Phenylobacterium montanum: one gene and its partner. The protein of the gene in region 2 interacts with the protein of the main gene of each other region in a pairwise test. Links are inferred from orthologs where the notes say so. Each region holds a gene or a part of one and is shown on either strand. Other genes may lie near its edges. The genes, in order: cysK and cysE.

Region 1 (14,745 bases), 2.6 Mb from region 2 along the record:
AGGGTATGAGGCCGTGGCCGACTGCCTGGCCGCGCCTGACGTGCGGGCGCGGACTGAAGGCATGCAGGCGGTGATGGCGGGCTGAGGCGCGTATCGCCAGCACTCTAAGGCGCGACCCCTCACGCCTCGAACGCCGCCACCGCCAGCCAGGCGCTCAGGGCTGCGGCGAAGGCCATGACGACGCGGAAGTTCTGCGGGTAGTGCAGGGCCTTGTAGGTCTTGCGCAGCACCGCCGGCGGGACCGCGACTATGGCCGCGCCCTTGATCAGGGTCAGCCAGCCCAGCAGGGTGACGGCGATCGGAAGCGGGCCGCCGGACCAGACGTTGTGGCCGACGACGCAGGCTGCGCCGGCGATCAGGGTGACGATCCCGGTCAGGAGCATCAGGCCCCGGTTCGAGATCATCTCGTCGATCGCCTGCAGCGCCGACTTGGCCCGCAGGGCCAGTAGGACGCACATCAGCAGGCAGGCGAGGCCGAAGAAGCGGGCGAGGTACAGGGTCAGGGGCGACATGGCCGGATCCTTTCCGTATCCGACCGCGAGGGTGGCCCCCTGAGGAGCAAGGTGCAACCGCGGGCTTCTACGGCACAAGGCTTGAACGGCATGGGATGCGCCGAACCAAAACGGGAATCCTCGGCGCCTGAAGCCGGAGGTGCTCCATGACGCTGGTCGCTGTCGTCGCCCGCAGGCGTTATCAAGGTTTCGAGTACCTGGCCCGCGATGGCCAGGGGAACAACTGGTCCACGGTCGAGCGTGACGCCCGGCTCTATCCCTCGGTGCACGAGGCGACCCGCGCGGCCCTGCGCCTGCCCGGCAAGGTCCGCGCCTTCGCCCTGCCGATCTGTCACTGAAAGCGGAAGCTGCTACCGCTCCAGCGCCGCCAACAGGGTGACGGCGATCGTCGCCACCGCTGTCCAGCAGGTGAGCGACCAGACCAGGCGGAAGGCCCGGACGGCCAGGGGATCGCGCCGTTCGGGCGCCTGAGGGTACGAGACGGACAAGCGGGTCATCGCCATACTCCGCGTGAAGATGGCCGCGATTGTGACCCGGCTTGGTGAACCGCTGACTGACCATGATAGTTATCGCTGCACGTGGCTGGGCGCGCCGAGCGCCGGGGCCGCGCCGTTTCGCCTTGGAAATTGATCCATCCTTGGTTACCGCAGGGCGAGTGCTGATTTAGTGAGGGCGTAAAGCCCTGGCCCCGGAGTAGTGCGATGATGCGGCGTCACCCCAGCCACCTGCGGCTCAAGCCCTTGGCCAAGCAGGTGATCGTCATCACCGGCGCTACTTCCGGCATCGGCCTCTCGACCGCCCGGGCGGCGGCGGCGCGGGGCGCGGCCCTGGTCCTGGCGGCGCGCAACGAGGATGCGCTGAAGGCGGTGGCCGAGGACCTGTCGTCCAAGGGCGCCGAGGTGGCCTTCGTCGCCGCCGATGTCGGGCGTGAAGCCGACGTGCGCGCCATCGCGGCGGTGGCGGTCAGCCGCTTCGGCGGCTTCGACACCTGGGTCAACAACGCCGGGGTGACCATCGTCGGCCCCGCCGAGCAGACCTCGCTGGACGACCAGCGGCGGCTGTTCGACACCAACTATTGGGGTGTGGTCTATGGCTCGCTGGCGGCGATCGACCAGTTCCAGAACCAGGCCGGCGGCGGCGCCCTGATCAATGTCGGGGCCGGCGACGTGGCCCTGCCGCTGCAGGCCGCCTTCTTCGCCTCCAAGCATGCGGTCAAGGGCTTCACCGACGCCCTGCGCACCGAGCTGATGGCCGCCCATGCCCCGGTCTCGGTGACCCTGATCAAGCCCTCGGGCGCCGACACGCCGGGCAAGGACAACGCTCGCAACCTGACCGGCGCGCCGATCGCCCATCCGGCAGGGATCTATGCGACGCCCCTGGTGGCCCAGGCGATCCTCTACGCCGCCGAGCACAGGACGCGGGAGCTGACCGTGGGCTCCGGCGGACGGCTCCTGGCCCTGGCCAGCCAGGTCGCGCCGGCCCTAACCGACCCGTTGCTGGCCATCGGCGCGCGGCTGAACGCGCGCATCGCCAAGGCGCCGGACCCGGCGCGGATCGACAACCTGCACCACGCCGGCCGCGACCTGCGCGAGCGATCCTTCCAGCCCGGGGTGCGCGAGACCAGCCTCTACGCCACCGCCCAGATGAAGCCCAAGACTACGCTCGGCCTGATGGCCGCCGCGGCCCTGGCGGCAGGGTTCGCCTTCAAGCTTGGCGCGCGCAAGGCGGCGCCCATTGATGAGTAGAGCGCGAGGCGCGCAGCTCTCAACTCCGCTCATCCCGGCGAATGCCGGGAACCAGATCATAAAGCTCCGGCCTGAGCATGTTCCCGCATGACCCGCTGGATCGGCGCCAGCGCCTTAGGATCTGGGCCCCGGCATTCGCCGGGGTGAGCGGTTGAAATGTCGGGGCGATCCGCATTCAATCGCGTCATAGGGTTCAAAGCAGAAATGGGGAGGGGCAGACCATGGCGCAGACGCGTGCGAACGGGATCATCATCGAATACGACACGCACGGGTCCGAGACCGACCCGCCGCTGCTGCTGATCTGCGGCCTCGGCATGCAGATGATCCGCTGGACCCCAGCGTTCCTGCAGGCCCTGGTCGACCGCGGCTTCTTCGTGATCAGCTTCGACAATCGCGACGTGGGCCTCTCGACCGCGTTCAACGAAGCTGGCGTGCCGGCGATCGCCGACGTGGTGGCCTCGCTGCGGCGGGGCGAAAAGCCGAACGTGCCCTACAGGCTGGAGGACATGGCCGCCGACGCCGCCGGGGTGCTGGACGCGCTGGATATCAGCGCCGCCCACATCGTCGGGGTTTCCATGGGCGGCATGATCGCACAGTTGGTCGCCGCGGACTATCCGGGCCGCACCCTGTCCCTGACCTCGATCATGTCCACGACCGGCAATCACGCCCTGCCGCCGGCCAGGCAGGAGGCGATGGACACGCTGAACAACCGCCCACCCTCGCCGTTCGAGGACGAGGAGGCGTTTCTGGCCCATTCCGTGCGCTCCTCGCGGGTGATCGGCAGCCCCGCCTATCCGACCCCGGAAGCGGACCTGCGCGCCAGCGCCCTGGCGGCGGTCCGGCGCAGCTACAATCCCACCGGTTTCGGCCGGCAGATGGCGGCGGTCACCGCCACCGGCGACCGGCGGGCGAAGCTTGCGACCATCACCGCGCCGACCCTGGTTCTCCACGGGACCGACGATCCCCTGGTCCCGATCGAAGGCGGCCGCGACACCGCCGCCAACATCAGGGGCGCCGAACTGGTCGAGATCCCCGGCATGGGCCACGACCTGCCCGCCGCCCTTTACGACCGGATCGCCGACGCCATAGCCGGGGTGGCGTCGCGGGCGTCGCGATGACCTCTCGCCAAGATTAAAACAAGCGTTTAAATCCTCCCTGACGGGCGCAGACCCGCGCCGGCCGCGAACAGGGAGAGGTTTCATGGGACGATTGCAGGATCGGGTGGCGCTGGTGACCGGCGCCGGCAGCGGCATCGGCCGGGCGACCTCGAGGATCTACGCCGCGGAAGGGGCCAAGGTGGTCTGCTTCGACCGGGTCGAGGCGGTGCACGAGACGGTGGAGGCGATCCGCGCCGCCGGCGGGACGGCGGTCGGCCTGACCGGCGATGCCGGGCTGGAGGGCGACGTGCAGGGCGCGGTGGCCAGGGCGGTGGCGGACTATGGTGGGCTGGACATCTGCTACGCCAACGCCGGGGTCAGCGGCGGCTACACCCCCCTGTTCGAGCTGACCGCCGAGCACTGGACCGACCTCCTCCGCATCAACCTGATCGGCCCGTTCCTGGCCATCAAGCACGCGGCCCAGGCCATGATCCCCAAGGGCAAGGGCTCGATCATCTGCACCGCCTCGGTGGCCGGATTGCGCTCGGGCGCCGGCGGCATCCCCTACAGCGCCAGCAAGGCGGGGGTGATCAACCTGGTGCAGACCACCGCCCAGCAGCTGACCGGCACCGGCGTGCGCGTCAACGCCATCTGCCCCGGCCTGATCGAGACCGGCATGACCAAGCCGATCTTCGACCGCGCCCGCGAGCGCGGCACCGAAGACCGGATCGGCCAGCTCAATCCCCTGCAGCGCTACGGCGTGCCGGAGGAGATCGCCGGCGCGGCCCTGTTCCTGGCCTCGGACGACGCGTCCTACGTCAACGGCCAGGCGATCGTGGTCGACGGCGGCCTGTCCTCCTCGCATCCGGTGGCCGGGCGGCTGCGCGGCGCAGGGGGCTGAGACCGCCTCCAGCGCATTGGCGGATTTCGAGGTTTATCTGACATTTCCGCCAAACCGCACCTCGCCTAGCTTCGGCCCCGGTCAAGCAGCAGGAGGCGAGGGCCATGGATCGGCGCGGATTTATCATGGCGGGCGTGGGCGGAGCTGTGGCGATCGCCGTGGCGGGGCCGGCGGCCGGCACGGCGGCGATCAGCCCGGACGAGCACGCCCGCACCATCGCCCTGATGCGCCCGCCCAAGCGCGCCCGGCCCCTGGTGGCGATCGTCGCCGACAATGTCGGGGCCGAGACCACCGACCTTATGATCCCGTTCAACGTCCTGTCGCGCTCGGGCCTGGCGGATGTGGCCGTGCTGGCGCCCGAGGCGGCGCCGATCCAGCTGATGCCGGCCCTGCGCATCCAGCCGACCGCAACGCTCGCCGCCTTCGACGCCGCCCATCCGGACGGCCCTGACTATGTGATCGTGCCGGCCCAGCATCGCCGCGACACGCCCGCCCTGCTGCCCTGGCTGCGCAAGCAGGCTGCAGGCGGCGCCACGGTGATCGGGGTCTGCGCGGGCGGGGCGACCGTGGCCGCGGCGGGCCTGATCGACCATCGCCGCTTCACCAGCCACTGGGCCGAGATCGAGGGCTTGCGCAAGGCCCACCCCAGCGCGACCTGGCAGCGGGACCGCCGCTATGTCGCCGACCGGGGCGTGGTCACCACCACCGGCGTCACCGCCTCCCTGCCCATGTCGCTGGCCCTGGTCGAGGCGATCGCCGGGCCGGAGCGGGCGCAGAGCCTGGCGGCCAGCCTGGGCGCGCCGGGAACGGACGAGCGGCACGACAGCGCCGCCTTCCGCCTGACCAAGGGCGATGTCGGCCTGGCCCTCGGCAATATCGGCGCCTTCTGGGGCCACGAGACGGTAGGCCTGCCCGTTGCGCCGGGCCAGGACGAGCTGGCCCTGGCCTTCACCGCCGACGCCTGGTCGCGCACCTATCGCAGCCGCTGTGTCACGGTCGGCAAGAGCGGGACGGTGCGCCTGGCCTACGGGCTGGAGCTGATCGTCGACCGCACCGGCGACGGCGGGCGCCTGGACCTGATGCTGCCGCCCCTGTCGGACGAGCGCCCGGCGGCCAGCCTGGATACGGCCCTGGCCGCCATCGCCCGCCGCTATGGCCGCCCCACCGCCGGCTTCGTCGCCCTGCAGGTGGAATATCCCTGGAGTGGGCGCGCCTGAGATTGCGCCGCTGCCGCGCGCCCTCTAGGGTATCAACGATAACCTATAAGAGGGAGCGTCCTATATGCTGGGGCCCAAGTTGCGTTTCGGCTCGTTCATCGCGCCGTTCCATCCGTTGTCGGAGAACCCGACCCTGGCCCTTCAGCGGGACCTGGACCTGGTCACCTTCATGGACCAGCTGGGCTATGACGAGGCCTGGATCGGCGAGCACCATTCGGCGGGCTACGAGCTGATCGCCAGCCCGGAGCTGTTCATCGCCACCGCGGCCGAGCGCACCAGGACCATCCGCCTCGGCACCGGCGTCTCGTCTCTGCCCTATCACCACCCCCTGATGCTGGCCGACCGCATCAACCAGCTGGATCACATCACCCGTGGGCGGGTGATGCTGGGCTGCGGCCCGGGCAGCCTGCCCTCCGACGCCTTCATGATGGGCATCCCCGTGGCCGCCCAGCGCGACCGCATGGACGAGGCCCTGGCCGATATCGTCAAGCTGCTGCGCGGCGAGACGGTGACCAACAAGACCGACTGGTACGAGCTCAGCGAAGCGCGGCTACAGATGACGCCCTGGTCTCGGCCCTCCGTCGAGATCGCCGTGGCCAGCCAGGTCTCGCCCACGGGCGCCACCGCGGCCGGGCGGCATGGCCTTTCCATGCTCTCGATCGGCGCCACCTCGGCCGGCGGATTCAACGCCCTGTCCTCCAACTGGGCGATCGCCGAGGAGAAGGCCAAGGAGCATGGCAATGTGATGGACCGCTCCGGCTGGCGCCTGGTCGGTCCCATGCACATCGCCGAGACCCGCGAGCAGGCCCGCGCCGACTGCGCTCATGGCCTGGAACAGTGGGTCTACTACTTCCGCGAGGTCGCGGCCCTGCCGCTGGTGGCCGACGGCGAGGGCGACATGATCGACCAGCTGATCGCCTCTGGCATGGCGGTGATCGGCACGCCCGACGACGCCGCGGCCCAGATCGAGCGGCTGAAGGCCCAGTCCGGCGGCTTCGGCTGCTTCATGTTCATGGACCACAACTGGGCCGACTGGGACCGCAAGAAGCGCTCTTACGAGCTGATGGCGCGGTTCGTGTTCCCCAGGTTCCAGAACCTCAACGACAACCGCGAGGTCTCGTTGAACTGGGCCCGCGACAACCGCGAGACCTTCATCGGCCATGCGCGGATGGCGGTCGGCATGCGCGTCGCCCAGCACATCCAGGAAAAGGGCACCGAGAACATCCGGCCCGAAATCCTGGAGGCCATGGGGATCAAGAAGCAGGACGCGGCGGAGTAAGCAGGCTTCGCAGCCGCGCTTCCAGAGCGGCTGCAGCCTTCAGTTCGCACTCCCATACCACCTCGACCCGCCAGCCAGCGGCTTCGAGCTTCTTGCGCGTCTGCACATCCCGCGCCCTGTTGCGCGCGACCTTGGCGAGCCAGTAGTCGCGGTTGGCTTTCGGCACCCGCGCGCCGCGGGCGCAGTCGTGGCCGTGCCAGAAGCAGCCGTGCACGAAAACGACCAGCCGCCGGCCCGGCAGTACGATGTCCGGCGAGCCCGGCAGATCCTTGCGATGCAGGCGATAGCGGGCGCCCAGCCGCCAGAGCAGCCTGCGCACGATCAGCTCCGGCCGGGTGTCGCGTCCCTTGACCTTGGCCATCACCGCCGACCGCTTGGCCGGCGAGAACACGTCGGTGTTCACAGCCCGTCGAACAGGGCGGTCGACAGGTAGCGCTCGGCGAAGCTGGGGATGATGGCGACGATGGTCTTGCCGGCCCAGGCGTCCTGCGACGCGAGGCGGAAGGCGGCCGACAGCGCCGCCCCGGACGAGATGCCGACCGGCAGGCCCTCGGTGCGGGCCGCGCGGCGGGCCATCTCGAAGCTTTCGTCGTTGGAGACGGTCATCACCTCGTCGATCACCCCGCGGTCGACATTGCCGGGCACGAAGCCGGCGCCGATGCCCTGGATCTTGTGCGGGCCGGGCTGGCCGCCGGAGAGCACGGCCGAGGTCTCCGGCTCCAGGGCGATCATCTTCAGCTCGGGCTTGCGCGCCTTCAGCACCTGGCCGACGCCGCTGATGGTGCCGCCGGTGCCGACGCCGGAGATGATGGCGTCGACCTTGCCGTTCGTGTCGTTCCAGATCTCCTCGGCGGTCGAGACCCTGTGCACCATGGGGTTGGCGCGGTTCTCGAACTGCTGCGGCATGACCGAGCCGGGAATCTCGGCCAGGAGCTCCTGGGCCCGGCCGACCGCGCCGCGCATGCCCTTCTCGGCCGGGGTCAGCTCCAGCCGCGCGCCCAGGAGGGTCAGCATCTTGCGCCGTTCCAGCGACATGCTCTCGGGCATGACCAGGATCAGCGGATAGCCCTTGGCCGCCGCGACGAAGGCGAGCGCGATGCCGGTATTGCCGCTGGTGGGCTCGATGATGGTCGAGCCCGGCTGCAGCTGCCCCGCGGCCTCCATGGCCTCGATCATCGAGGCGCCGATGCGGTCCTTGACGCTGGACAGGGGATTGAAGAACTCGAGCTTGGCCAGCACCTCGCCCTTGGGCTTCAGTTCTGCTGAAAGCCGGGGCAGGCGGATCAGCGGGGTGTCGCCGATGGTGTCGATGATGCTGTCATAGATCTTGCCGCGCCCGGCGCGCTTGAAGCGCTCGGCGCGGTAGTTGGGAAGCTCTTGGCTGGCGGTCATGGCGCTCGCTCGCGGTTGAGTGCGGACAGATTTGCCGCACTCTAAGCAAGGTTGGGCGCGCCTGGCATCATTAGAAATTGTGCAAGCGCCGGCAGGCGCGGCCGCGCCGGCCGGCCGGTTGCAGCCGGGCTATCAAGCCCCTCCGCTCATCAGCGCGGTCATGCGGCGATAGAGGTCGCCGGCGCGGTAGGGCCGGGGCAGCGCGGGCAGGCCCTCCTGCTCGGCGGCCTCCGAGACCGCGCGGTTATCGCAGGTCAGGAGCACCGGCAGTCCAGGATGGGCGGCGCGCACCTCCCGCGCCAGCTCCAGCCCGCCCGTGCCGCCGCCGAGGGCCGCGCCGCACAGCACCAGATCGATGCGCTCGCCCTGGCCGATCATGTCCAGCACGGCCGGCGCGCGATAGGCGACGCGAACCCCGAAGCCGAGGCTCTCCAGCATGGAGGCGGTGATCTCGGCCAGGTCGGCGTCGTCCTCGGCCACCAGCACCACCTCGGCCTGGGTGCGGGCGGGGGGCGGATCGGCGGCGATGGCGCGCGCTGCCGGCAGATAGATGCGGAAGGTCGCCCCGCCGCCCGGGGTCTCGGCCACGTCCACCGCGCCCTTGGACTGGTGGGCGAAGCCGAGCACCTGGCTGAGGCCCAGCCCGCTGCCGACGCCGGCGGCCTTGGTGGTGAAGAACGGGTCGAACACCCGGGGCAGGATGTCGGGCGGGATGCCTGGGCCGCTGTCGGCGACCTCGATCACCAGATAGTCGCCGTCGAGCTCAAGGCGGTCGTCGCGCAGGGTCTGGTTGCGGGCGGCGATCTTCAGGCGGCCCGCGCCGCCCATGGCGTCGCCGGCGTTGATGGCGAGGTTCAGCAGGGCCAACTCCAGCTCCCCCGCGTCGACCCGCACGCTCCAGAGGCCGGCGGGGACCTCGGTGACGACCTCGATCTCGCCGCGCAGCGAGCCGCTGAGGAGGGCGATCAATTCGACGAGGCCCTTGCTCGGGTCGAACAGCTCGGCCCGCACCAGTTGGCGGCCGGAGAAGGTCAGCAACTGGCGGGTCAGCTTGACCGCGCGGCGGGCCGCCTCGCTGGCGCGGTCCAGTTTGCGGGTCAGGGACGCATCGGCGGTGTGCTCGCGGCGCACCAGCTCCAGATTGCCGACGATAGCGGTCAAAAGGTTGCTGAAGTGGTGCGCGACGCCGCTGGCCAGGCGCCCGACCGCCTGGTGCCGCTGGGCCTGCCACAGGGCCTCCTCGGCGCGGCGGCGCTCACGCCGCTCGTCGGCGAGGGCGGCCTCGAGGGCGGCCAGCCGCTGGTGAGCCAGGGCGAGCGCCTCGGCATAGGGGGCTTCCGGACCGTCGGCCAAGCCGCCGGCCGGATCGGCGCTGCTCAGGCGCGGGTCCGGAGTATCGCAATCAACGTCCAAGTCGCGCCCCTTCAGGGGTTCGTCGTTCATCCGCCACCAAGAGCACTAAAAAGCCTGGCGCCGCGCGCCGATTCACCGGGGCCGCGAAGTCCGCGCCTCTCCCCGGGGCGCTATGATCACGGCCAAGCTGATAGTGCACAAGAAAGCTTGGCCGTCGCCTGCGCGATTCCGCGCAGGGGGCGCCTGGGCGGTGGATAACCTGTGGCTGAAATGCAGAACGGCCGGAACCGCGATGGCGATTCCGGCCGTAAGGTCAGCAGTTTGACGATATCAGAGGACTTCGAACAGGCCGGCAGCACCCATGCCGCCGCCGATGCACATGGTCACCACGGCGTGCTTGGCGCCGCGGCGCCGGCCTTCCATCAGCACGTGGCCGGTGCAGCGGGCGCCGGTCATGCCATAGGGGTGGCCGATCGAGATCGAGCCGCCGTTGACGTTGTACTTGGCCGGATCGATGCCCAGCTTGTCGCGGCTGTAGAGGCATTGCGAGGCGAAGGCTTCGTTCAGCTCCCACAGGTCGATGTCGTCGACCTTCAGGCCGTGGCGCTCCAGAAGGCGCGGCACGGCGAACACCGGGCCGATGCCCATCTCGTCGGGCGCGCAGCCGGCGACGGCGAAGCCCTTGAACAGGCCGAGCGGCTTCAGGCCGCGCTTCTCGGCCTCCTTGGCCTCCATCAGCACCACGGCGGCGGCGCCGTCCGAGAGCTGCGAGGCGTTGCCGGCGGTCACATAGTTGCCGGGGCCACGCACCGGGTTAAGGCTCTGCAGGCCTTCCAGGGTGGTGTCGGGGCGGTTGCACTCGTCGCGGTCGACCACATAGTCGACGATGCTCTCCTGGCCGGTGGCCTTGTCGACCTTCTTCATCTTGGTCGCCAGGGGAACGATCTCGTCCTTGTACAGGCCGGCCTGCTGGCTGGCGGCCATGCGGCGCTGGGATTCCAGGGCGTATTCGTCCTGGGCCTCGCGGCTGACCTTGTAGCGCTCGGCGACGATGTCGGCGGTCTCGATCATCGCCATCCACAGGTCCGGGCGGATCTGCATCAGCTTCTCTTCGGTGAAGCGATAGGTGTTCATGTGCCCGCCCATCTGCACCAGCGAGATCGACTCGACCCCGCCGCCGATGGCCACCGTGGCGCCTTCGTTCTTGATGTAGTGCGAGGCGGTGGCGATGGCCTGCAGGCCTGAGGAGCAGAAGCGGTTGATGGTGGTGCCCGAAGTGGTCACCGGGCAGCCGGCCCAGATGGCGGCGTTGCGGGCGACGTTGTGGCCGGTGGCGCCCTCCGGCTGGGCCGCGCCCAGCACCACGTCCTCGACCTCGGCGGCGTCGATGCCGGCGCGGGCGATGGCGTGCTGGATGGCGTGGCCGGCCATGGTCGCGCCGTGGGTGTTGTTGAATCCGCCGCGGATGGACTTGGCCATGCCGGTGCGGGCGTAGGAGACGACGACGACATCGCGCATGCGCAGGTTTCCCTTCACGTCAAACAGTAGTTTGAATTTCGGCCGGCACCCTAGGGGACCGTTACGGAAAGCGCTAGTGCGGCGCAGCATGATAACGCTGGCAGGGTGACAGCCGGCGGAACTCCAGCGAGATTGGCCTTGTGAGCAATCTGATCATCACCATCGGCGACGAGCGCTTCCCGGCCCGCTTCGAGCATCAGGCCGCGCCGCTGACCTGCGCGCGCTTCCAGAGCCTGCTGCCATTCCAGGACCGCATCATCCATGTGCGCTGGAGCGGCGAGGCGTGCTGGATCCCGATGGGCGAGCGCGACCTGGGGCTGGGGCCTGAGAACGCCACCAGCTATCCGGCGCCGGGCCAGGTGGTGCTCTATCCGGGCGGGATCAGCGAGACCGAGATCCTGATCGCCTACGGCCCGACCCGCTTCGCCAGCAAGGCAGGGCAGCTGGCCGGCAATCACTTCGGCACGATCATCGAAGGGCTGGACCGGCTGGCCGCCCTCGGCCGCGCGATCCTCTGGGAAGGCGCAAGGCCGATCAGGTTCGAAGCCGCCGCTTGACGCCCGCGGAAACCGCGCGCCTGATATTGGTAATCAACGATCAGGGAAACGCGTCATGGACCAGGCCTGGGACCTCGTCATCCGGGGCGGAGAGGTGTTCGACGGCTCGGGCGAGCCCGGGCGCGCCGCCGATGTCGCGGTCAAGGACGGCCGCATCGCCGCCGTCGGCCAGGTCAAGGGCAAGGGGCGCGAGGAGATTGACGCCAAGGGCCTGATCGTCACCCCCGGCTTCGTCGACGTGCACACCCACTATGACGGCCAGGCGACCTGGGACACCCACATGCAGCCCTCGTCCTGGCATGGGGTGACCACGGTGGTGATGGGCAATTGCGGGGTCGGCTTCGCCCCCTGCAAGCCCGAGGACCACGACCGGCTGGTGCGGCTGATGGAGGGGGTCGAGGACATTCCCTTCCCGGTGCTCAGCCAGGGCCTGCCCTGGAACTGGCAGAGCTATCCTGACTATCTGGACGCCCTGTCGGCGCGCAAGTTCGACGTCGACATCGGCTCGCAGCTGCCGCACGCGGCTTTGCGCGTGCATGTGATGGGCCAGCGCGGCGCCGACCGCGAGCCGGCCACCGAGGCCGACATCGCCGCCATGGCCGCCATCGCCCGGCGTGCGGCCGAGGCCGGCGCCCTGGGCTTTTCCACCTCGCGCACGCTGAACCACCGCACCAGCGACGGCCAGCCGACCCCGACCCTGACCGCCGGCGAGGACGAGCTGACCGGTATCGCCCTCGGCCTCAAGGCCGCCGGCAAGGGGGTCCTGCAGGTGGTCTCCGATTTCAGCGACCCTGAAGCCGAGTTCGCCATGCTGCGGCGGATCGTGCAGGCGTCGGGCCGACCCCTGTCCTTCAGCCTGCTGCAAAGCCCGCTGGCGCCCCAGAGCTACAAGGCCATGCTGGCCTGGCTGGACGAAGCGGTGGCGGCCGGCCTGCCGATGAAGGCTCAGGTGGCGCCGCGGGCGGTGGGCGTCTTGCTCGGCTTCGAGCTGACCCTCAACCCCTTCAGCTTCCATCCGACCTATCAGGCCCTGGCCAAGGCGCCGCTGGCCGAGCGGATCGCGCGCCTGTCCGACCCCGAAGTTCGCGCCCAGCTGCTGTCCGAAGACCCTGACCGGCCGATCCGCAACCTGATCGGAAATTGGGACCGCATGCATCTGATGGACCCCGACCGGCCCGACTACGAGCCGACCAGCGAGCAGACCATCGGCGCCCAGGCCCGGGCGCGGGGTGTCTCGCCCGAAGCGGTCGCCCTGGACCACGTGCTCAGCCATGGCGGGCGGGCGATGATCTATGTGCCGTTCCTCAACTATGCCGAGGACAGCCTGGACCCGGCCTACGCCATGCTGACCCACGCCCATACGGTGCCGGGCCTGTCGGACGGCGGGGCGCATGTGGGCATGATCTGCGACGGCAGCTTCCCGACCTCGCTGCTCACCCATTGGACTCGGGATCGCACCCGGGGCGCCAAGCTGCCGCTGGAGCAGGCCGTGCGGATGCAGACGGCGGATACGGCGGCGATCGTCGGCCTGATGGACCGCGGCCGCATCGCGCCCGGCCTGCGCGCCGACCTGAACGTCATCGACTACGGGCGGCTGTCCCTGCGCTCGCCCGAGGTGGCCTACGACCTGCCGGCGGGCGGCCGGCGGCTGATCCAGCGGGCCGAGGGCTATGTGGCGACGATCGTCGCCGGCGAGGTCACCTATCGGGGCGGCGAGCCCACCGGCGCCCTGCCGGGCAGGCTGCTCCGAGGGGCTCAGGCCGCGCCGGCGGCTATGGCGGCGGAATAGGGGAGGCGGCCATGACCGACGCGCCCCGCATCCTCGAGCCCCAATGCGAATGGACCGCCGAGACCGTCGGCGGCGAGGACGCCTGGACCGAGCATTTCACCCCGGCCGAGTTGCAGGAGATCGACGACGCCGTCCGCCACGCCCAGGACGTGACCAGCGACCTTTTGGACATCGGCGCCGAGGACTTCCCCCTGCCGACCCTGGCGCCGCGGCTGAAGCGGATCGAGCACGATCTGATGAACGGCCGCGGCTTCGTGCGCCTGAGGGGCGTGGACCGCGGCCGCTACGACAACGACGCCATGTGCCTGATCTACTGGGGCATCGGGATGCACCTGGGCAAGCCCTGGGCGCAGAACCACCATGGACACCTCTTGGGCGACGTCACCGACCAGGGCAAGAGCTGGGACGACCCCACCGTGCGCGGCAACGAGCTGGGCGGGATCAAGCTCGGCTACCACTGCGACGGTTCGGACCTGATCGGCTTGATGTGCCTTCGGAATGGGGTCTCAGGCGGGCTTTCCGCGGTCGCCAATTCGGTGGCCATCCACAACGCCCTGGTGCTCCAGCGCCCCGACCTGGCGGCCGAGCTCTACAAGCCCCAGCCTTACGATTTCCGCGGCGAGCAGAAGGCCGGCGGCAAGGCCTGGTACACGGTTCCGGTGTTCACCGAATGGGGCGGGCGGCTGTTCGTACGGGTGATCACCGCCTACATCCTGGCCTCGCAGAAGCACGCGGACGCCCCGCGCCTGACCGACGCCGCCCGCGAGGGCCTGGCCTGGATCGACGAGGCGGCCGAGAGCGGACGGTATTCGGTGATGATGGCCTTCGAGCCCGGCGACATGCAGTTCGTCAACAACTACCACGTGCTGCACGGGCGCACGGCCTATCTCGACGACCGCCCCAGCGGCCGGGTGCGGCACCTGAAGCGCCTGTGGCTGGAAACCGACGTCCTTGCCGACCGCCCACCCTGGTTCCGCCGCAACACCGGCGGCCACTGGGACGAACGCCGGGTGATCAGCCGGCTCGACGCGGTGGGGTGATCATTCTTCCCCTCCCCGCTACGCTTCGCTTCGCAAGGGAGGAGAAAAACTACTCCCCGAACCCTTCGCCCGCCTCGCGCGGCGCCATGCGGATCAGCCGTGAGTCCTCGACCGCCGCCTGACGGTGCTTGACGTGCTCGCGATAGCCCGGGTCGGTGACCATGGCCAGGAAGGCGCCCGCGTTCGGATAGGCGGCGATGAAAGCGAGGTCCCAGCGCTCGTCGGCGGGACCGGTGACGACCGTCTCTGGCTTGCCGACCCAGACCTGATGGCCGCCGACGCGGCTGAACACCTCGGCGCTGGTGCGGCCGTATTCGCGGTAGGCGTCCAGGCCGCTCATGCCCT
Region 2 (14,587 bases):
CTGGTCTATCAGGATGAACGGCTGACCTACGCCCAGGCCCACGCCCAGGTGGCGGCCGTGGCCAACTGGATGCTGCGCCAGGGGGTCAAGCCGGGCGACCGGGTGGCGATCGCCATGCGCAACTACCCGGAATGGCTCTTGATCTACTGGGCCTGCGTCTGCGTCGGCGTGGCGGCCGTGGGCATGAACGCCTGGTGGGTCGCCGACGAGATGGAATACGCCCTGCAGGATTCGGCGCCCAAGATCCTGTTCCTTGACCGTGAGCGCCTGCAGCGCGTGCATGAGCGGCCGGCCATGGCCGAGGGGATCAAGCTGGTCGGGGTGCGGATCGAGGATGCGCCCGCCGGGCTCACGCCCTGGGCTGAGGTCGTCGCCACGGGCGGCCCCCTCCCTGAGGTCAAGGTCGACCCCGACGACGACGCCTGCATCTTCTACACCTCCGGCACCACTGGCCGGCCCAAGGGCGCCCAGCTGACGCACCGCGGCTGCATCAACAACCTGTTCAACCTGGTGTTTTCCGGACAGTCCCAGGCTCTGGCGACGGCATTGGGCACGGGCGTTCCGATCGACCCGAACGCGCCGGCGCCGATCCCCGTGGCCCTTCTGACCACGCCACTGTTCCACGTCACCGCCAACAACTGCGGCGCCTATCTGGTCACCGCCGCCGGCGGCAAGCTGGTCCTGATGTACCGCTGGGACGCCGGCGAGGCCCTGAGGCTGATCGAGAAGGAGAAGGTCAGCGCCATGAGCGGCGTGCCGGTGATGTCGCGCGAACTGCTCACCCACCCGGACTTCGCCAAGACCGACACCTCCACCCTGCTCTCGCTCGGCGGCGGCGGCGCGGCGCTGCAGCCGGACCTGGTGGCCAAGATCGACGAGCAAGTGGCCACCGCCCGGCCCAACACCGGCTACGGCATGACCGAGACCTGCGGCATCATCACTTCGGTCTCGGGCGACCTCTTCGTCGGCAAGCCGGCCAGCTGCGGCCCGGCCATGCCGAACTTCGAGACCCGCATCGTCGGCGACGACGGCCAGGAACTGCCGCAGGGCCAGGTCGGCGAGCTGTGGGTGCGCGGCGCCCCGGTGATCAAGGGCTACATCAATCGCCCGGACGCCACCGCCCAGTCGATCACCGACGGCTGGCTGCATACGGGCGACGTGGCCCGGATCGACGAGGACGGCTTCATCTACATCGTCGACCGCAAAAAGGACATGGTGCTGCGCGGCGGCGAGAACGTCTATTGCGCCGAAGTCGAGGCCTGCGTGCACCACCACCCGGCGGTGGCCGAGTGCTGCGTGTTCGGCGTGCCGGACACGCGCCTGGGCGAGGAGGTGGCCGCCGCCATCGTCCTGCGGCCGGGGCAGGAACTGCACGTCGAGGCGCTGCGCGAGCACTGCGAAGCGCACATCTCCAAGCACAAGATCCCGCGCTACGTCTGGTTCCTCAAGGACCCGATCCCGCGCAACGCAAACGGCAAGTTCCTCAAGCGCGAGCTGCGCGAGACCCTGAAGCTCGACGACGCCCAGGCGGTCCTCGTCTGACGCCGGCTGACCCCCGCCTCACTGGCTGAGGTGGGCGGTGGCCACGGCCTTTTCGAACAACTGGGTCAGGGCTCCAGTGATATCGCCCCCGGTATCGACCTCGAAATAGAGGCCAGCCGATGCGCAGTTCTGGGCGTCGGTGGCGATACTGGGTTGGAACGGCTTGATATTGCTGTTGTAGAAGCTGTTGGTCGGCAGTGGATTGTAGGTCAGATAAAGGAAGGCGATCCGGATGCCTCGGTTCTTGATCGAGCTGCACCAGGTCGACTTGGTGCCCATCGGAGCCATGATCCGGCTGCTGCCCGACCCATAGTCGTCGACGCCGTCGCTGACGATGAACAGCACTTCCTGCGGGGTGTCGCCCTTGTTGCTGGTGCCGGACCCGGGGTTGGGCATGACGGAATTGGCGCTGGACAGACCGGTCTCCAGATAGGAGTCCTCGTCGTTGTTGCAGGTGGTCTTGGTCACGCAGCTCTGATTGTAGACCTGCAGCGCGCTGAGGTTCGCGGCCGAGGTCTGGGCCGTGGTCAGGTTGCTGGTCAGGGCCTGCAAGGTGTTGAAGCTGTAGTCGATCGTATAGATCGCCGCGCGATAGGTGGTGTGGTTCTGGCTGGCCGTGGTCGCCGCCGTGCTCATCAGGCTCTGGACCGCCTGGTTGACCAGGTCGATGCGCAGACTCACGCCCAGGCAACGGGCCAGCGAATAGTTATCCTCGCCGCCGCTCGGGAAGCTCTTGGTCCCATTGGTGCAGGTGACGTTCGACGGGTTGCCAAGATTGTCGCCCGCCGGGTTGACCTCGTGGCAGCCGAAAGCGCATCCGCCCTGCGAAGACGTGTAGGACACCATGGTGCTGATGCCGGTCGTGGAGGACGCGATCTCCATCGAGGGAGATGTGTCGAGCAGCAGGTAGAAGTCGATCTGTGGCGACAGGCTGGAGGTGGCGGTCGACGAGCCCTGGATGGGGATCGAGTTCATGCCGAGGACGCCGCTGAAGATATTGGTCGAATTGGCCGAATAGCTGACCGTGACGGTGCGGTTCAGGCTGGTGCCCGAGGCTTGGTCTGTGGCGGTGACCGAGATGTTGTTGGGGTTGTAGGTCACCTGGCCGATGGTCGACAGCTGGGCTGAGAACATGTTCGAGGCCGCGGTCTGCGCCGCCGTCGAGTTCTGCGCCATCATGTTCGGCGTCACCCCCGCCAGGGCGGCTGCGTCGGCATAGCCGTTGATCTGGTCCTGGCGCCGCTTGGCCATGGTGTAGTCCACACCCATGCCGAGGGCGAACAGCAGCGGGATCATCGCAAAGGCGGTGATGATCGCCACATTGCCGCGCCGGGCCGTAGCCAGGCGGCGGGCGAAGCCGCCGGCGCGGTCGAGAAGTCTGGGCTTTGTGGTCATCAGCCTGTTCGCCTCAGCCGGTATAGGAGATCGAGGTCGACTGCCGCGGCAGCATGTAGATTTGGTCGGTCATCGGGATCGAGCCGATGAAGGCCGAGCCGATCGACGGGGTGTAGGTGTAGGTGGTCTTGACCAGAATATAGCTGGTGCTGGCGGTGACCATGCCGCTGGGCAGGGTGTAGGCGGCGCCGGCGGTCAGGGCCGTGGCCCCATTGTAAGGCACGCTCCAGCTGACCGTGGCGTGGCTGCTGGCGTCGGTGCTGATCTCGGACACCACGATGGCCACCCCGCTGGTGGAATAGGGCGCCATGATCTGGGCCGAGGCCGCCTCGACGCTATTCACGTCGTTATACGACATGGTGGTGTACTGGGCGGTGATATTGGCCAGCTCGACCGTGGTGTCGCTCAGCTTGCGATAGATCGCGACCGCCTGAGACACCTCGAACCCGCCGAGATAGAGCAGCAGGTAAACGGGCATCAAAAGGGCGAATTCGACGGCGGCGACGCCGCGCCGGTCCCTCAAGGCCGCCCACAGTCTGCCGCGCCGGCTCATCCGTAGGGCTCGTTCTTGAACACCGCGGTGCCGACCAAGAGGCGCGAGCCGTTAGACTGGTTGGCCAGGCCCGGCATCAGGGGCGCGGCGATCACTGGCCAGTTGTACATCACCCGCACGATGACGATGTCGCCGGCGTTGCCCGGCGAATATTTCCAGGTGTTGGTGGCCACGCCGGAGGCGTTGTAGGTCAGGCTGAGCGGCGCGGTGGCGATCGCCGAGAAGGTCGATCCCGACTCCACGTCGACCATGATGTTGCTGCAGGTGAAGACCGGCGAGGCGTAACCGCAGACGGCGTTGGTGAACTGGGCCTGGGTCAGGCCCGAGGTCTGGGCCGTTCCGGTCATCAGCTGTCGCGCCGCCTTCAGCGTCACCGACTGCAGGGCCTCGTCATAGGCGAAGATGATCGCCGTCTGCAGCGAGGCCAGGATGATGCCTACCAGCGGGGTGACCAGCATGGCGAACTCGACTGCCGTCGCGCCGCGTTCGGCGCGCCGGAATCGGGAGACCAGCCTGCGTAGGGCCAAGCGCATGAGCGGCCGGGGCGCCTCTTCTTGTCCCGATCGGCTCGCCGCGGCCGCGACAACCCTGCGGGGTTTCAGTCGCCCGATTAATACCCAGGCCCAGTTAACAACCTCTAAGGCGGGCCCGCTGACTGGCTTGGCTATCGCCCAAAGCGGCGCTTTAGCTGGGTATGATCGCCTGTGGATCAGCCGAGCTCGACCGGACGGCCGTGCGGCGTGCGGCGGTAGGCCTCGGCCCAGTCGGCCTTGCGCTGGGCAAGGGCGGCGGCGGGCGCGAGGCCACGGGCCGTGGCCAGCCGCTCCAGCGCCGCCAGCCAGTGCTGGTAGTACCCGGTCCCATCGTCGGGCTGCCCCCGCGCCTCTGCCTCGGCCAGCTCCTGGGACAGGGCCTCGGCCCACTCCGCCCAGGTGAAGGCGCCGGCTTCGTAAAGCCCTACGACCAGGGCGAAGGCCTGAGCCTGCCAGGGCTCGGCGAACACCGGCCCCTCGGCGTCGGACGGCAGACGAAGCGCCTTCAGGGCGACGGCGTCAGGCCGGCTCAAGATAGTCCTCCCAGAGGTCGAGATAGACCGAACCCTTGAAGGCCGCGTCCGCGCCCCACAATTCGCCCGCGTCGAACCGCACCTGATAGAGGGGCTGGGGCTGTTCGCCGTGGCCATGGGCGTTGGCGTCGGGAAAGACGTGCGCCCCGTGGCGGCGCGAGACCTCGCCCAGATGGCCGCGGGCGTAGCGCGGCAAGCGGGTGTGGCCGGTCGGGTTGATGTTGCGCGCCCGCACCCGGTCGCCGGGCGTAAACCGCGGCGCCCTGCCGCTCTCCCGCTCGGTCGGCCCGCCACGGGCGAGGACGCCGGGCACGCGCTCGGCGGTCAGCGGCGGATCCAGCCTGGCGGCGCCGGCCGCCGGCGACCCTCGCTTGAGCTCCTCGCGGGTAACCAGATCCTCCTGCACCATCAGCTCGATCAGGGCGGTGATCCATTTCTCGTAATAGCCGAGGGCGAGATAGGTGGGCCCAGGTATCCGCTCGCGCTGATGCCGCGAGCGGTCGATATTCCACCGTCCCCAGGCGCCGGCCGCCAGGGTCAGGGCCAGGGCCCGCGCTTCCCAGGGTTCATGGAACAGGGGCTCGTCGACCTCGGGCGCAATGGGGCCGAGGCCATGCATGCCACCCATGTCGTGGACGCCGTTCATGCGGGGGACCTGGCCAGGGCCACGCCGATCATGGAATCGCGGCTGACCAGTTCGGCCAGGGCGTCCTCATCCAAACCCTCGCTTCCGACCGGGCGCTCGGGAATGACGAGGTAGCGGATCTCGGCGGTAGAATCCCAGACTCGGATCTCGGTCTCCTCGGGCAGGCTCAGGCCGAACTCGGCCAGCACGCCGCGGGGATCGATCACCGCCCGCGAGCGGTAGGGCGAGGACTTGTACCAGACCGGCGGCAGGCCCAGCACGGCCCAGGGGTAACAGGAGCAAAGGGTGCAGACGACCATGTTGTGCACCGTGGCCGTGTTCTCGACCGCCACCATGTGCTCGCCCTGGCGCCCGCCATAGCCCAGCTCGGCGATGGCCGCTGTGGCGTCGTCGAGCAGCCGTTCGCGATAGGCCGGATCGCTCCAGGCCTTGGCCACCACCCGGGCGCCGTTGCGCGGGCCGACCTTGTGCTGGTAGGTCTCGATGATAGCGTCCAGGGCGGCCGGGTCGACCAGCCCCTTCTCGACCATCAGCGACTCCAGCGCCTTCACGCGCAGGGCCCAGTCCGACGGCGGCTCCTGGCCGCGGTCGTGATCATGATGGTGATGATGATTGTGGCCGTCGTGGTCGTGCATGGTGCTTCTCTATGAGCGTGGCCAGTCGCCGGCAAGCGTCAGGCGAGTTCGACCGCCGCCAGGCCGAGCTCCTCCAGGAACGGCTCGGCATAGAGCACGCGGCCGGTCATGGTCTTCGGGTCGGCCTTGGACAGTTGATAGACCGCCTCGGCGATCACCTTGATCGGCTGCACCCGGTCCTTGGTGTGCTCGTTGATCAGGCCGTGCACCGCCACGCCGGGCGTATCCACCAAGCCCGGCGAGACAACGTTGACGGCGATGCCCTCACTGTGGACCTCCGACGCCAGGCCGGTGGTGAACCGCTCCAGCGCCGCCTTGCACATGCCGTAGACCGTGCCGCCGCGGAACGGGCCGTAAGGTTGCTTGGGATGGATTCCGGCGGGCGAGGAGATGTTGACGATCCAGCCCCGACGCCGCTCGCGCATGGCCGGCAGCACCAATTGCGACAGATGGAAGGGCGCATGCACCTGCACCTCCAGCATCAGGGCGAAACGCTTGTCGGTGAAATCCTCGACCGGCATGAAATATGTGATGGCGGCGTTGTTGATCAGGATGTCGATCGGCCCCAGGGCGGCGACCGCTTCCTGAACCAGCCGCTCGCGCTCGGCCGACTGGGCGAGGTCGGCCTTGATCGCCACGGCCTCGCCGCCGATGTCGCGGATGTGACCGACGGTCTCGGCCAGGGTTCCCGGCAGGCGGCTCTCGCCCTCCTCCGCCGTGCGGGCCGAGACGGCGATGCGGGCGCCTTCCATAGCCAGGCGGGTGGCGATCGCCGCGCCTATGCCGCGGCTGGCGCCGGTGACCAGGGCGGTTCGGCCCTTCAGGGCGCCGTTTGGGTTCACGTGGGCTTGGCTCACGGCGCGCTCCTTTTTTCAGTGAACGCCGATATGTTGAAAGCAGGGCGGCTCCGGGGTCAACTGCCGCCCAAGACGATCGGACAGCCGAAAAGGCGTCGAGGGAGAGACGCGATGGGCGTTCTGGCAGGCAAGGTGGTGCTGGTCACCGGCGGCGGCAACGGCATCGGGCGCGACTGCGCCCTGATCGCCGCTTGCGAGGGGGCCAAGGTGGTGGTCAACGACCTGGGCGGCGGGCTTCACGGCGGCGACGAGTGCTCGACCGGGCCGGCCGAGACCGTGGCCCAGGAGATACGCGCGGCCGGCGGCGAGGCGGTCTCCAACTCGGAGAGCGTCACCTCACTCGCGGCGGCGCAGGGGATGGTGCGCCAAGCGATCGACACCTTCGGCGGGCTGCACGCTGTGATCAATCCGGCCGGCATCCTGCGCGACCACATGTTCCACAAGATGGACCCGGCCGACTGGGACGCGGTGATCGACGTCCACCTGCGCGGCTCGTTCAACGTCTGCCGGGCGGCGATCGAACATTTCCGCGAGCAGCACGACGGGAGTTTCGTGCTGTTCACTTCGACATCGGGCCTGATCGGCAATGTCGGCCAGACCAACTACGCCGCCGCCAAGCTGGGGATCATGGGCCTGTCGCGGGTGCTGGCCATGGAGGGAGCCTCGCGCAACGTGCGCTCCAACATCATCGCGCCGGTGGCCTGGACGCGGATGACCCAGTCGGTGCCGATCAAGGACGAGGCCCAGGCTGAGCGACGCAAGCGCATGGCCGAGACCGTCCGCCCCGATCAGCCGGCCAAGCTGGCGGTGGCCCTGTGCGCCGAGGCGGCGCGGGGCGTCAGCGGTCAGATCTTCGGCGCCCGCGGCGACGATGTGCTGCTCTACAGCCAGCCCCGCCCGATCGCGACCCTGCACAAGGACGAGGGCTGGACGCCGGCGAGCCTCCTGGCCGAGGCCTTCCCGCAGATGAGCGAGCAGTTCTATCCGCTGTCCCAGCCCTGGGCGGCCGCGCCAGCGAAGAAGGGCTGACCCGCAGCCCCATCGCCAGGCGGCATTTCCCGCCTTGAGGGAAGGCGGGCGCCGGTCCAGAGTGCGGCCGTTCCGAAAATCCGGTTGTCCGCCTGGGGGTCGTCGATGGTGGGGTCTGGGGCGCTTTCGATCTACCTGATCAAGCCGACGCGCTATGACGACGACGGTTATCCGGTGCAGTGGTGGCGCTCGATCATCCCGGCCAACTCCCTGGCCTGCGTGACGGCCCTGACGCAGGACAGCCTGGACCGCGGCGTGCTGGGCGATACGCCCGCCCGCCTGATCGTCATCGACGAGATCAACACCATCGTCCGCCCGGACCGTATCGTGCGCGAAATCCGTGAGAGCGGCGGCAAGGCGGTGGTGTTCCTGGTCGGCGTCCAGACCAACCAGTTCCCCCGCGCGGTCGACATCGCCAGGCCGTTGCGGGCGGCGGGGGTCCCAGTGTGCATCGGCGGCTTCCACGTCTCGGGTTGCCTTTCCATGCTGGACGAGATGCCGGTCGAACTGAAGGAGGCGCAGAGCCTCGGGATCAGCTTCTTCGCCGGCGAGGCGGAAGAAGGCCGGCTGGACGAGGTGCTGCTGGACGCGAAGGCAGGCGCGCTGAAGGCGGTCTACAATCATTTGAAATCGACGCCGAATTTGGCCGGCGCGCCGACGCCCTATCTGGCGCCCGAGATCGTGGCCAAGACCATGAGCAACTGCGCCAGCTTCGACCTCGGCCGCGGCTGCCCGTTCGAATGCAGCTTCTGCACCATCATCAACGTCCAGGGCCGCAAGAGCCGCTTCCGCACCGTGGAGGACCTGGAGCGGATCATCCGCGACAACGCCCGCCATGGCATCCGCCGCTACTTCGTCACCGACGACAACTTCGCCCGCAACAAGAACTGGAAGCCGTTCCTGGAGACCCTGGCGCGGATGCGGCGCGAGGAAGGGGTCGACATCCGCCTGATCATGCAGGTCGACACCCTGGCCCACCACACCCCGGGCTTCATCGACGCCTGTGTGGCCGCCGGCCTGGACCAGCTGTTCGTCGGCCTCGAGAACATCAATTCCGACAACCTGCAGGCGGTGAAGAAGCGGCAGAACAGGGTCGAGGAATATCGCGAGATGTTCCTGGCCTGGAAGCAGCACTCCCTCGTCATCATCTGCGGCTACATCATCGGCTTCCCGCACGACACCAAGGCCTCGATCCTGCACGACATCGAGATCCTGAAGCGCGAACTGCCGATCGACATCCTCTATCTGAACTACCTGACGCCCCTGCCGGGCAGCGAGGATCATCGGCGGATGGTCGACGCCGGGACCTGGATGGACGGCGACATGAACAAGTACGACCTGAACCACCGGGTCGCCCACCACCCCGTCATGAGCGACGAGGATTGGGAGAGCGCCTATCGCGAGGCCCACGCCAGCTTCTATTCCTTCGACCACATGCGCACGGTCATACGGCGCATGGCCGCGCTGGGCTCGAACATGAAGCTGATCACCTGCGGCCTGCTCACCGCCTATCGCGAGATCGTGCGGCTGGAGGGCGTGGCCAAGCTGGAGGGCGGCCTGGTCCGCATCAAGGACCGCCGCCAGCGCCGTCCCGGGCGGCCGATCGAAAGCCCGCTGGTCTTCTACCCCAAATACCTGGCCCATCTGGCCAGCACCGGGATCAGCGCCTACGCGACCTGGTTCCGACTGAAGCGGTTCATGCGCAAGACCGTCAAGGACCCAGCCCGGTTCGCCTATGTCGACGCCGCCATCGCTCCGGTAGGTCAGGAAACCCAGCCCCTACACCTGCTGGACGAGACCCGCGGCGCCGACTTCGTGGCCGCGCGCCAGGCGCGCACGGCGATGGTCACCGAGTTGATGATCAAACACAGGAAGCCGGCGGCGCCGGCGGGCGTCGCCTGAATTAGGGCCGATAGGTCCTGGCCGCGCCCCGCGGCGCCAAAAGGTCGGTCCAGCGCCAGTCGCTGTCGCCCACGGCCAGCCGCACCGGTCCGCCTGCCTCGTTCACCGAGAACAACACCAGCCCGTGCATCTGCCTTGAGCGGCAGGATTCGGGCGCATAGGCGATCTCCCAGATCAGGGCCTGGCGCACGGCTGTCAGGCCCTGGCCTGTGTCGCCGGGCATCCATTTCCACTCGCCGTTCCAGACCATGATCGACTTGCCGGTCAGGCTGGAGACCGCGGTGCGCACCAGGTGGTCGTGGCGCAACACCTCCTGCAGCCGGCCGGCCATGTCGCAGGTCCCCCCGCCCAGTTCCCCGGAATCGGCGCTGGCTGCGCCGGCCAATTGGGCGGCGCTGAGGGTCGGCACGGAGGTGGCGACCGGCGCGTCCTCGGCGGCGATGCGCGCGGCCCGGGCGGCGGCAGGGTCCTCGGCCCGGGCGACGGTGACGTGGCGGGTCAGGGGCTTGACCGGTTCGGGACGATGGCTCGCCTTGACCGGCTTGGGCTTGGCCCGCTCATGGGTCGGCTGAGGCGCTTTGGCCGGCTCGGGCGCGGGGATCGGCGCCGGCGCCAGAGCCCGGCCGTCGATCAGGGCTACGGTAAGGGGCGTCGGTTCGGGCGTCTGAGGCGGCATGCGCGGCGCGATCATCAGCGCCATCAGCACCACAACGTGCCCTACTAGGCTGAACACGACGCCCACGGCGCGCCTGTGGCCGGCCGAGCGCCGACGTGGCGTCGAGCCCTCCCGATCCCATGGCGCCTGGTCCTGTCGGTGCATCAAGTTCCAACCCGGATATCGACCCTGGAATCGCCACTCTCAGCACGTAACCGCGTCTGAAGAATGGCGATGATTCCATGCCAATATAGCTTCATGACTAGCAGCTTTCGCCCGTGTCATGATGACCCGGGACAGTTAACAGCGTCTGTAGTGCAAAGGTTGCATCGAACTTGGCGAATTTTGCGGCGGGCAGGCGACGCTGCCCAAGCAAGACCGAAAGAGCGGTGGCGCTCTCATCGAAACATCTGCGTCAAAGCTCGATTCATCTCGCCGCGCGAACCAGCTCAGCGCTTTCGCCAGGGAAAAGGCCCGGCTGGCGGGTGGGGGATGGGCCAGCCGGGCCAGTCACGCAAAGGCGGCGGGTCGGGGAATGGTCGTCACCGCCACTTGTCGGTACGCATGAGCCGGGTGACCGGATCATCCGCCTTTGAAAAAAACCCAGCGGCGGGCTAGCACCGCGGCATGTCCAAGAGCACGCCTGCGACCCTGGCCCTGACCCGCGCGGGGCTCACCTTCACCCTGCACGCCTATGACTACGACCCGTCCGCCGAGCGTATCGGCCTGCAGGCTGCCGAGGCCCTGGGCGAGCCGCCCTCGCGGGTGCTCAAGACCCTGATGACCAGGGTCGATGGCCGGCCGGTCTGCGTGGTGCTGGCCTCGGACCGCGAAGTGGCGATGAAGAAGCTGGCCGCGGCGGCAGGGGGCAAGAGCGCCGAAATGATGGCCCCGGCGGAGGCCGAGCGCATGACCGGCTATCGCATCGGCGGGGTCAGCCCGTTCGGCCAGAAGCGCAAGGTCCCGACCGTGCTGGACCGGGCGGCGCTGGAACACGCGCAAGTCTACGTTAACGGCGGCCAGAGGGGACTGCAGGCGAGATTGGATCCGGCGCAGATGCGCGATGCGCTCGAGGCGATCGTGGCCGAGATCTCGGCCTGATGGATCGCCGCGGCGACCAACTGGGCGATCATCGGGCGCCGACCCTCGGGCGTTTCGGCAGAGGCGCTATTGCGCTTCTGTTCAGGCTTGTTAATCAATCGAGCGTCCCCACAGCATGGCGCACCTCGACCGATGAAGCCTACGCTGCCGACCGGCCTGATCCGCCATTGTCTCCCGCTTTTCAGCCTGATGGGCCTCCTGGCTCTGGCGGACTGCGCGCCTCCGCCTTCCGGCCCGCCGACCCCAGCCCAGACCCAGGCCTTCGTCAGCCAGGCCGACACCGCGATCCGGGCCATGCAGGCCTGCGACAAGGCGGCGGACCGCGCCCTCGCGGCCAGCGGCGCGATCAGCTACGACGGATCGCTGAACGCCGAGAGCGAGTGCTACAAGACCGCCAACACCCTGGTGAACTTCCGTTTCGGCCAGGAGGTCGGTCAGCAATTCCAGAAGCCCCTGGACGCCGCCGTGGCTGACTGCTGGTCCGCCTACGACGCCAAGACCCACGGGCTGGAGAAGCTGGCCATGACGGCCAACGCCACCACCGCGCCCAACGCCGGGCCGGCGCCCGACTTCGGCGCGATCAATGGCAAGGCGCGGGCCTGCCTGGCCGGCCTGCAGCAGAGGGCCAACAGCCTCGGCTTCAAGGCCACCCTCGACGATCAGGGCGATTGACCGGAGCGCCCTATTCCAGGCGAAACCGGCCGGCCTCCAGGCCCTGACGGACTAGGGCCGCCGTTGCCTCCGGCGTCAGCCCGTCGGTCGACACCGCATGCTTCTCGAACTCGCCCAGATCGGCGAACTGATCCCACAGGCCGGCGATGGCCGCGGCGTCGATATTGTCGGCCCCGTCCCGCGCCATCACCCGGGCCAGGGCCTCTTCGCGTCCGGTGCGCAGCACGACATAGTGAAAAGCGACCCCCTCCGCCGCCCGTGCGCGGAACGGGGCCAGGAACCAGGGGCCGAGTATGCCGTCGAAGATCACCTCGTAGCCGCCGCGGGCATAGGTGAAGCTCGCGGCGGCCAGGGCCTCGATCACGGTGGCGTTCTGCGCATGGGCCTCGGTCAGCCACGGGGCCAGCCGCCCCTTGCGCAGGTAGTCGTAGAAGTCGTCGGAATGCAGGTGCGCCGACCGCTCGCCCGGCGAATTGTCAGCCAGCAGCCGCGCCGCCGTGCTCTTGCCCGAGCCGGGCGAGCCGGTGACGGCGATGACGCGGCCGGGGACTATTCCAGGTCTTCCGCCAGGATGGCCATTTCGAACAGGAACGAGCCCGGTTCGTCCTCGTCCTCGTAGATCACGCCGATGAACTCGCCCTTCAGCTCGACCTCGGCCGAGTCTTTCTGCTTGGGACGGGCTTTGACGGCCACGTGCGGGTTGCCGAACGTGCGCTTCAGATGCGCTTCGACGCGCTTCAGGTCGTTGTCGTTCACGGCGGCTCCTGCCCGGCGAAGTTAGAGTCGCGCGAACCTAGACGCCTAGACGCTAGGCGCAAGCCCTATCGACGCGCCGGCTGTGGGCCGTTCAGATCGAATAGTCGAAGATCTCGTCGGCCAGGGTGTGGTCCATGGTCCGGGCCGGCGCTTCGCAGGTCGGGCAGTTGGTCAGCCGCGCCGGCACCCCAGCGGCGGTGCAGCCCGACGGCACCGGCTTCAGCACCACCGAGCCCGAGGCGATCTTGGCGTAGTCGCCGATCTGGATGTTGCCCAGCACCTTGGCCCCGGCGCCCAGGAGCACGCCCTTGCCGATCTTGGGATGGCGGTCGCCACGCTCGGCGCCCGTGCCGCCCAGGGTCACCCCGTGCAGCATGGAGACGTCGTCACCCACCACCGCGGTCTCGCCGATGACGATGCCGGTGCCGTGGTCGATGAACACGCCCGAGCCGATCCGGGCGGCCGGATGGATGTCGACCTGGAAAATCTCGGAGATGCGGCTCTGCAGGTAGAAGGCCATGGTGTCGCGGCCCTCGCTCCACAGCCAGTGGGCGATGCGGTGGGTCTGCAGGGCCAGGAAACCCTTGAAGAACAGGAATGGCTGCACATAGCCCTTGCAGGCTGGGTCGCGCTCGAACACGGCTTTGAGGTCCGCCTCGGCCTTGTCGACGATGGTCGGATCGGCGGCATAGGCCTCTTCGGCGATCTCGCGGGCGCTCATGGCCCGCAGCTCCTGGTCCGACAGCTTGCGCGCCAGCTGGTAGGACAGGGCCGCCGACAGCCGGTCGTGCTTCAGGACCACCGCATTGATTAGCGAGGCCAGGTTGGGTTCGGTCTGGGCCGCATGGGCCGCCTCGTTGCGCAGCGCGGCCCACACCGGGGGCGGCGATTGCGGGGTGACGACCTCGAGCCGTGACTGCGACATGCGTTTCGCCCCTAATTCCTTTGGTCTAAAAAAGACCTGTCTGTCCCTAAGGATGGCCTGCGGGCCTTAACATAGCATTCGAAAGGGCCGCCGACAGCTCGCCCTCCTGCGCCATATGGTAAGCCCTCAGCAGCATCGCCACTGTCAGGGCGTCGGTGATCTCGCCGCGCACCGCGAGGCCCAGCGCCTCGCGGAACGGAACCCGGGCGACCTGCAGGACCTCGGTCTCGTCCGGCGCGGCCTCGCCCTCGGTCAGGCCGGTGGCGACAAAGCCAAGGCCCCGCTCGTCGGTGATCGAGTTGGAGAGCTGGAAGCGCAGCACCTGGCGCCACTCGGCGGCCACCAGGCCGGTCTCCTCCCTCAGCTCCCGCTGCGCCCCGGCCAGCGGGTCCTCGCCCATCGGCCCGCCGCCCTCGGGGATCTCCCAGACATAGTCGCGCAACGGAAAGCGATGCTGGCCGACCAGAGTCACGGTCCCGTCCTCGTGCAGCGGCAGGACCGCCAGGGCCAGGTTCTTGAAGCTGACTACGCCATAGAGCGCCGGCCGCCCGGTCGGCGCGGTCGCCTGGTGCTCGCGCACCGTGATCCAGGGGTTCTCATAGACCACCTGCTCGCTGCGGCTGACCCAGGGCTCGCCCGCAGGCGCCGTCCAGTCGGGTTTTTGCGTCATGCCGGACCCTGCCCTCCTTGCCGTGGCGACGGGCGGCTTATACCTGAAGCCCGCCCTGTCAGAAGAGATCGCCTTGCCCTCCTCCCTGCCGCCCGAACCCGAATTTGGCGCCGCCCTGCCCGCGCCGGCCCGCAATCAGCCGGTGCTCGACTTCCTGGCCCTGCGCCGCTCGGCCTCGGCGGC

Evidence for each region.
Region 1: the proteins of cysE (region 2) and cysK interact in binary tests that used the Escherichia coli proteins (3 or more experiments, as listed by UniProt). The link is inferred for Phenylobacterium montanum from one-to-one orthologs.

Annotation. Positions count from the first base shown.
Region 1 is NZ_CP073078.1:4,726,558-4,741,302, forward strand. What follows is about bases 6,148-9,075. They hold cysK (cysteine synthase A), read right to left. Parts: upstream 8,144-9,075; coding sequence 7,151-8,143; downstream 6,148-7,150. Other genes in these bases: KCG34_RS21615 (LLM class flavin-dependent oxidoreductase), read left to right, coding at 6,148-6,751; KCG34_RS21620 (very short patch repair endonuclease), read right to left, coding at 6,726-7,112; KCG34_RS21630 (ATP-binding protein), read right to left, coding at 8,276-9,075. Outside these bases: KCG34_RS21575 (MerR family transcriptional regulator), read left to right, coding at 1-85; KCG34_RS21580 (hypothetical protein), read right to left, coding at 120-512; KCG34_RS21585 (hypothetical protein), read left to right, coding at 659-850; KCG34_RS21590 (hypothetical protein), read right to left, coding at 863-1,009; KCG34_RS21595 (SDR family oxidoreductase), read left to right, coding at 1,214-2,257; KCG34_RS21600 (alpha/beta fold hydrolase), read left to right, coding at 2,479-3,375; KCG34_RS21605 (SDR family NAD(P)-dependent oxidoreductase), read left to right, coding at 3,458-4,255; KCG34_RS21610 (DJ-1/PfpI family protein), read left to right, coding at 4,360-5,472; more of KCG34_RS21615, read left to right, coding at 5,537-6,147; more of KCG34_RS21630, read right to left, coding at 9,076-9,586; KCG34_RS21635 (acetyl-CoA C-acyltransferase), read right to left, coding at 9,827-11,014; KCG34_RS21640 (DUF3830 family protein), read left to right, coding at 11,155-11,571; KCG34_RS21645 (N-acyl-D-amino-acid deacylase family protein), read left to right, coding at 11,627-13,360; KCG34_RS21650 (TauD/TfdA family dioxygenase), read left to right, coding at 13,372-14,400; KCG34_RS21655 (DUF1330 domain-containing protein), read right to left, coding at 14,450-14,745.
Region 2 is NZ_CP073078.1:2,142,481-2,157,067, forward strand. Bases 11,818-14,587 are described here. They hold cysE (serine O-acetyltransferase), read right to left. Parts: upstream 13,735-14,587; coding sequence 12,901-13,734; downstream 11,818-12,900. Other genes in these bases: KCG34_RS09630 (hypothetical protein), read left to right, coding at 11,818-12,053; KCG34_RS09635 (AAA family ATPase), read right to left, coding at 12,064-12,606; KCG34_RS09640 (DUF3126 family protein), read right to left, coding at 12,603-12,809; KCG34_RS09650 (NUDIX domain-containing protein), read right to left, coding at 13,781-14,404; KCG34_RS09655 (nitroreductase family protein), read left to right, coding at 14,478-14,587. Also shown: KCG34_RS09570 (class I adenylate-forming enzyme family protein), read left to right, coding at 1-1,542; KCG34_RS09575 (pilus assembly protein TadG-related protein), read right to left, coding at 1,561-2,937; KCG34_RS09580 (TadE/TadG family type IV pilus assembly protein), read right to left, coding at 2,951-3,490; KCG34_RS09585 (TadE/TadG family type IV pilus assembly protein), read right to left, coding at 3,487-4,023; KCG34_RS09590 (nitrile hydratase accessory protein), read right to left, coding at 4,200-4,556; nthB (nitrile hydratase subunit beta), read right to left, coding at 4,543-5,202; nthA (nitrile hydratase subunit alpha), read right to left, coding at 5,199-5,837; KCG34_RS09605 (SDR family NAD(P)-dependent oxidoreductase), read right to left, coding at 5,876-6,694; KCG34_RS09610 (SDR family NAD(P)-dependent oxidoreductase), read left to right, coding at 6,806-7,723; KCG34_RS09615 (B12-binding domain-containing radical SAM protein), read left to right, coding at 7,829-9,625; KCG34_RS09620 (hypothetical protein), read right to left, coding at 9,627-10,445; ybaK (Cys-tRNA(Pro) deacylase), read left to right, coding at 10,908-11,381; more of KCG34_RS09630, read left to right, coding at 11,514-11,817.